Regions from separate parts of the Peribacillus muralis genome, predicted to be linked through region 2. Evidence: riboswitches for the same ligand, from Rfam matches in the RefSeq annotation. Region 2 holds a riboswitch; the other holds the start of a gene.
What was found. A riboswitch is a leader RNA that binds a small molecule or an ion and turns the genes downstream of it on or off. The one in region 2 is predicted to bind glycine.
Positions count from the first base shown of each region.

Region 1: linked by a shared signal. The riboswitch ahead of gcvT (glycine cleavage system aminomethyltransferase GcvT) and the one ahead of ABE28_RS02880 (amino acid permease) in region 2 are both predicted to bind glycine.

Region 1 is NZ_CP017080.1:3,107,892-3,111,318, forward strand. Features, by position in the region: gene gcvPA (aminomethyl-transferring glycine dehydrogenase subunit GcvPA) at 1-1,113, opposite strand, end outside; gene gcvT (glycine cleavage system aminomethyltransferase GcvT) at 1,131-2,237, opposite strand; glycine riboswitch at 2,358-2,440, opposite strand; glycine riboswitch at 2,444-2,531, opposite strand; gene ABE28_RS15085 (DEAD/DEAH box helicase) at 2,889-3,427, shown strand, end outside.
Region 2 is NZ_CP017080.1:609,993-613,419, reverse strand. Features, by position in the region: gene ABE28_RS02885 (amino acid permease) at 1-828, opposite strand, end outside; glycine riboswitch at 1,343-1,421, shown strand; gene ABE28_RS02880 (amino acid permease) at 1,604-2,941, shown strand; gene ABE28_RS02875 (DUF3311 domain-containing protein) at 3,129-3,329, shown strand; gene ABE28_RS02870 (sodium:solute symporter family protein) at 3,326-3,427, shown strand, end outside.

The sequences.
Region 1 (3,427 bases), 2.4 Mb from region 2:
TTGCATGAAAGCTTTTTTTGCATAATGCGCCTTTTGAATATTTTGCACAGCCATCTCCTTGACACCCTTTTTCCCTAGGGCTGTCATGGCAACGGAAGCCGCCAGTGCATTCAACGCTTGGTTGGAGCAAATATTGGATGTTGCTTTATCACGGCGAATGTGCTGCTCACGGGCTTGGAGCGTCAGCACGAAGCCTCTCTTACCATCTTCATCGACCGTTTGACCGACGAGCCTTCCAGGCACTTTTCGCACTAATTTATTCGTGACGGCAAAATATCCACAATGAGGACCGCCAAAAGCTGCCGGAATGCCGAAGGGCTGGGCATCTCCAGTTACGATATCCGCACCAAGTGAACCTGGCGACGCCAAAGCTCCCAATGCAAGCGGATTACTGGACACGATGAACATGGACTTGGCAGCATGAATGATTTCTTCCATTTCTTTCAATGGCTCGATCCGGCCAAAAAAGTTAGGATATTGCACGATGACCCCAGCGATATCCTCGTTTGCCAATTCCTTCAAAGCGGCAACATCCGTCACCCCGTCTTTATAAGGAATTTCGATCACGTCCACGCGTTGCCCCTTCGCATACGTCTTGACCACTTCTCTTGATTCAGGATGTACCGCTTTGGACAGGAGAATTTTCTTCCGGCGTGTCTGACCTGAAGCAAGCATCGCCGCTTCAGCAAGCGAAGTCCCCCCGTCATACATCGAGGAGTTAGCTACATCCATACCCGTCAACTCACAAATCATCGTTTGGTATTCAAAGATGGCTTGAAGCTCTCCTTGCGAAATTTCTGGCTGGTAAGGTGTATAAGCGGTATAGAATTCAGAACGGGAAAGAACATGGTCGACGATGACCGGTGCATAATGGTCATATACACCCGCACCAAGGAATGATGCATAGCTTTTCAGATCAGCATTCCTGGAAGCGAGCCTCGCTAATTCCTTCATTAACGCAGGCTCTGATTTAGCTGGTTTGATATCATATTCCCCTTGAAAGCGTACACTTTCAGGGATATCTTTAAAAAGATCTTCAACCGTGGGTACCCCTATCACTTGCAGCATGTCCTGTTTATCTTGCTCTGTCATGGGTAAATAACGATGTTTCATCTAATGACCAGTCCCCTCTATTTACGTGGTTTTTTATAAAAAGGTGTTTGTATGATAACGGCTTTCAAACGTTTGGAGCGTATTTCCACTTCGACTGTTGCATCCAGTACCGAGTATTCCTTATCGATAAGCACCAATCCAACATTTTTCTTCAATGTAGGGGATTGGGTTCCGGTCGTGACCTCGCCAATGATTTTGTCGCCGCTGTATATCTTATAACCATGACGGGGAATCCCGCGGTCAATCATCTCAATTCCAACAAGCTTGCGGGGAGCCCCTTTTTCCTTTTGTTCGGCAAGAACGGCTTTCCCGAAAAAATCAGCCTCCTTATCCACTTTCACTGCAAAACCGATTCCAGCCTCTATCGGCGTGATGTCGGCCGATAGCTCCTGCCCATATAGCGGCAGCTTTGCTTCGAATCGCAGCGTATCCCGCGCACCCAAACCGATCGGCTGAATTCCTTCTTCCTGCCCGGCATCCAAAATCGCCTTCCATAGGGCAGGACCATTTTCACTGCGGCTATATATTTCAAAACCATCTTCACCTGTATATCCGGTACGGGAAACGATCGTTGCGATCCCGTTGATCATGACGTTTTCCTTGAACTTGAAAAAGCCAATTTCACTTAGGTCCGTGTCACCGGACAGTTTTTGCAATATCTCCTCAGCAGCCGGTCCTTGAAGGGCTAGCTGTGTATAGTCACTCGATACATTCGTAAGTTGGACATCATCCGGACAATTGGCCTGCAGCCAGTTAAAATCTTTTTCCGTGTTTGCTGCATTGACCACGAGCAAATAGTCGTCTTCGGCCAGTTTATAAACGATGAGATCATCAACCGTACCACCGTTTTCATAACACATAGCCGTATACAGCGCACCGCCCTGCTGCAGCTTCGATACATCGTTGGTAAGCATCTTCTGTAAAAAAGGGAGGCTTCCAGACCCCTTGACAACAACCTCACCCATATGGGATACATCGAATAATCCCGCCTTTGTACGGACTGCTTCATGCTCATCCTTGATGCCCGAAAATTGAACGGGAAGTTCCCAGCCGCCAAAATCAATCGTTTTTCCTCCGCTTTCCTGATAAACCTCGAATAGTGGTGTTCTTTTTAAATTGGTCAAAAAATGACCCCCTTCGGATTTTTTTTGGATTAAATGGCTTCATTGATCAATTAGCTTCTTAATCATTCGTGTTTCGGAAAAAAGCACAAAAAGGACAGAGAAAGCCCCCATGAGCTTTTTCTCTGTCCTGAAACCTGAAAGTTTACCTATATGATAGGTTTTCCCCTTTGGTGGCCGTCCTTAATTGGCGGCGCTCTCCAGAGTTGCGTCCAATAAGAGTTCTTTTGCCTGAGAGATTCACTGCTAAGTTTGCTCCTTCGGCGCTACATTCGTAGTCTCTCCCCTTATCTTCAACCGCATATAGATGGGTTACGAATGAAAGGGATCACTCCCGAGCATTCTTAATCCCTGGCATTCATGGAACGTGTTCGCTGCCTCCTCTTTTGAAAACTCCCGAAACTGATTGTATGCTCGCTTCAGTTAACTTGGATAAAGTGGGAGCCTATGGCCCATACTATGAAAAAACGAGCCACAAAATCAAAGTGCTACATGCATGGGAAATTGGAATTTTCTAAATATACTTATATCCTACCCTAAGAAACTTATCTCTGCAATATCTTTTGGAGATAATATTTTTCTTATTTCACATACGGAATGTTCGGATTTCGACCATATATTAAGGAAATTATGATGTAAGAGGGAGTTATTTCTATGAAAATCAATATATCCTCCAATTCTGAATGGAATGATGAGTTTCTGCAAAAAATTGAAAATGACGGCCCATGGGGAAATTGGGAGCTTTTTAAGCTGGCTGTTCAAATGGAGAAAAAACTCATCATCCCTGATTTTGAAGGGTTACAGGCACCCAAGCACCTTCCTCATTTAACCTCGCTTCCCCATCAATTGGAGGCAGCAAAACAAGTCGTGGAAACGATGAATGGAAAGGCCATTTTAGCTGATGAGGTGGGACTCGGAAAAACGATCGAAGCTGGGCTGATTTTAAAGGAATATATGATACGCGGTCTTGTCAAAAAGGTTTTGATCCTTGTACCTGCTTCCCTCGTTTCACAATGGGCATTTGAATTGAATACGAAATTTCATATCCCGGCAGTCGCCCAAAGGAAAAGCTATGTTTGGGAATCATGTGATGTTGTCATTTCTTCCATTGATACTGCGAAACGCGCTCCACATCGTGATATCATTTTCAATCAGGAATATGACTTCATCATCATTGATGAGGCTCATAAACT
Region 2 (3,427 bases):
TATCTTTGCAAAGGTTGAAACGAAAGGACTGCCTATCGCATCGAGTTGATTCCAAGGAAAGACCGTCACGATGACGAATATGGCGCCGATATAAAAAATTAAGATGCGCCATATGATTGATTGGATCGCTTTTGTGACCGTCTTCGTTGGGTCTTTTGCTTCACCTGCCGTAATGCCGATGAGCTCAACTCCTTGGTAGGAAGCTACGACAAGGGACAGCGCAAAAAAGAACCCTGTCCAGCCTCCCGTGAAGAAGCCGCCATTTGACCATAGATTGGATAACCCAATGGCATCCCCGCCATTTCCTATTCCGAAGAAAATGAGGCCGATACCGGCAATGATCATCAGTACGATCGTGATGATTTTTATGAGTGCGAACCAAAATTCGAATTCACCGAAAGATTTTACGGAAATGAGGTTGGCCGCCCCCAAAATGATCATGGCGACGACACCTGGAATCCAAGCAGGCAGCTCAGGGAACCAGTACTGCATATACAGGCCAACGGCAATGATTTCGGACATTCCGACGATTACCCATTGAAACCAGTTGCTCCAAGCAGTCATATAACCTGCCAATGGATGGATATAGCTACTCGCAAAGGTTGCGAAAGAACCTGTAGTGGGCTCCAAATAAAGCATTTCGCCCATGGAGCGCATGATGAAAAATATAAAAATACCTGCGATGGCATATGCAAGCATTACGGATGGCCCGGTCCATTTGATCGTGCTCGCCGATCCCATGAATAGCCCGACCCCGATGGTTCCGCCCAAGGCTATCATTTGTATGTGTCGTGCCTCCAGCCCTCTCTTCAATTCCTTGTTTGACATGTTTGACTCCTCCAGGTGCTTATTCTATGTTCTACCCGACTCTTTATTAATTTAATTTTGCATTTGATTTTGTATAGTACTGTAATTTCATTTTCTTATCTTATAATAGTAAATATTCTGTAAAAATACAAATGTATTTTTGAAAAAAACAGCTGGCAAAAACTATCTTTTTAAAAATCCTTACCTGAAACTATCATTTCAGAAAAATGATGAACAATATTCAGGAATAGTGATTATTCAAAAGTTGTAAAAAAATCCATTTTTCCGCTGGAGCTCCTGTTTGTGTGCGGTCAAAAATCTTCCTCACATCAAGATCGTAAACCCGGATTCAAGCTTATACGACCTCCAGAAATAATTTGTTGACCGATAGATTAATAAATGATAGAATTCGAATATTATTTTATAAGGATAATGAATGTTTTATCGTGAAAGCGCACCACTTGCCTTTCATGAAAGACGTTCATTGACAACCGCATACAAGCAAGCGATGAATGCTATGGATGACACTATAGCAGGAGCAGCTTCTGGAGAGACTGTACAAGATGCAGCGCCGAAGGATTCACAATCTCAGGCAAAAGGACAGAAGAGTAACGAACGATAAATTGTTATTCTGAACCCTTTAAGAGATTGGTATTTTCCAATCTCTTTTTTCATTGTCCACTTTTCTGTTAAGACGGAACAAACGAGGCGACGCTTCACGTCCCTCTCTCCAAGACCGTACCGGTTTGAAATAATTTTTCATTACTTAGACTTTGAAAAGGCGGGGGCGTATCGAATGGCTAAACAGGAGTTAAAAAGAGATCTACAGAATCGGCATGTACAATTGATTGCGATAGGGGGAACCATTGGTACCGGTTTATTTTTAGGGTCCGGAAAAGCCATTCAATTGGCGGGACCATCCATCATTTTTTCGTATCTAATCATAGGGATAGCCTTGTTTTTTGTCATGAGGGCCCTAGGTGAATTGCTCTTATCCAACGCAGGTTATACGTCATTCACCGAATTCGCAGCCGAATATATCGGACCGTGGGCTGGATTCGTGACAGGATGGACCTATTGGTTCTGTTGGATCATGACCGCAATGGCCGATATCATCGCCGTTGGTGTCTATATGCAATACTGGTTCGATATCCCGCAATGGATTCCGGCTCTCATATGTCTTGTCATTTTATTAGGATTGAACCTATTGACCGTCAGGCTATTTGGCGAATTGGAATTTTGGTTTGCCATCATTAAGGTAATTACGATCATCGCCATGATCGTCGCTGGAATCATTTTATTGATCATCGGCTTCAAAACAAGCACAGGAACGGTTTCATTAACGAATCTTTGGAGTCATGGAGGCATGTTCCCCCATGGCATATCCGGTTTCCTTTTGTCTCTGCAATTGGTCGTCTTCTCCTTTGTAGGTGTCGAATTGGTTGGGGTTTCTGCAGCAGAAACGGCAAACCCCAAAAAAAACATCCCGTCTGCCATCAATAAAATCCCTATCCGGATTTTACTGTTCTATGTCGGTGCCTTATTCGTCATCCTGGTTGTGAACCCTTGGACGCAACTGGATGCGACGAGCAGCCCATTTGTAGAAGTTTTTGCTTTAATCGGCATTCCTGTCGCTGCTGGAATCATCAATTTCGTTGTATTGACATCGGCCGCTTCCGCATGCAACAGCGGTTTATTTTCAACAAGCCGCATTCTATATACGCTAAGCAGGAATGACGAAGCCTCTGCCAAACTGGCACATTTAAATAAACAGGCTGTTCCAAGCAATGCCTTATTTACTTCAACTATCGTTGTATCAATAGGAGCATTGTTAAGCAAACTTATACCGGATCAGGCCTTTACAGTTGTGACGACCATCAGCGCCATCTGTTTCATCTGGGTTTGGAGCATCATCTTGATCTCCCATATCAGATATACGAAAATGCGCCCTGACTTAAGGGCCAAATCGACTTTCAAGGCACCCTTCACACCCTTCATAAATTATTTGATTCTAGGATTATTCGCATTCATCCTGCTGGTCATGCTATTTGCTGAAGCTACACGACTATCACTAATGATGACGCCGATCTGGTTCATACTCTTGGCGACGCTTTATAAATATAAAAACCGATAGCGAATAAGATGAAGCCTTGAACTCAATAGAATTCAAGGCTTCATCCATCCCATGGCCGGGACTGCTTAAATATATAAGCACCCACATTAAATTTTATATCAAAATAGTGTAAGCTATATATCATCGGCCGATTATCCAAAAATAATGGCATACGCTTCACTTTATATAAAAAGGAGGAGTTTTTTTGATGAAGATGATATATATCCTTACACTAGTTCCTTTTATAGGCATACTAGGATTTCTGCCCTTTGTGAATAGGATAGAGCCATACGTATTGGGGATGCCCTTCAATATGTTCTGGATGTCGATGTGGGTGGTCCTCACCTCTGTCATTTTGGGTATCATGTATAAGCTGGACCCAAGGAATCGCGAAGGTGACCAGGAATGAACAGTGCACTTATCATTATTTTAGCATTTTTACTTTTAGCCATATTTTTAGGCATTCGCTCATCCAAAGGGAAGGATATGAACCTCGAGCAGTGGACC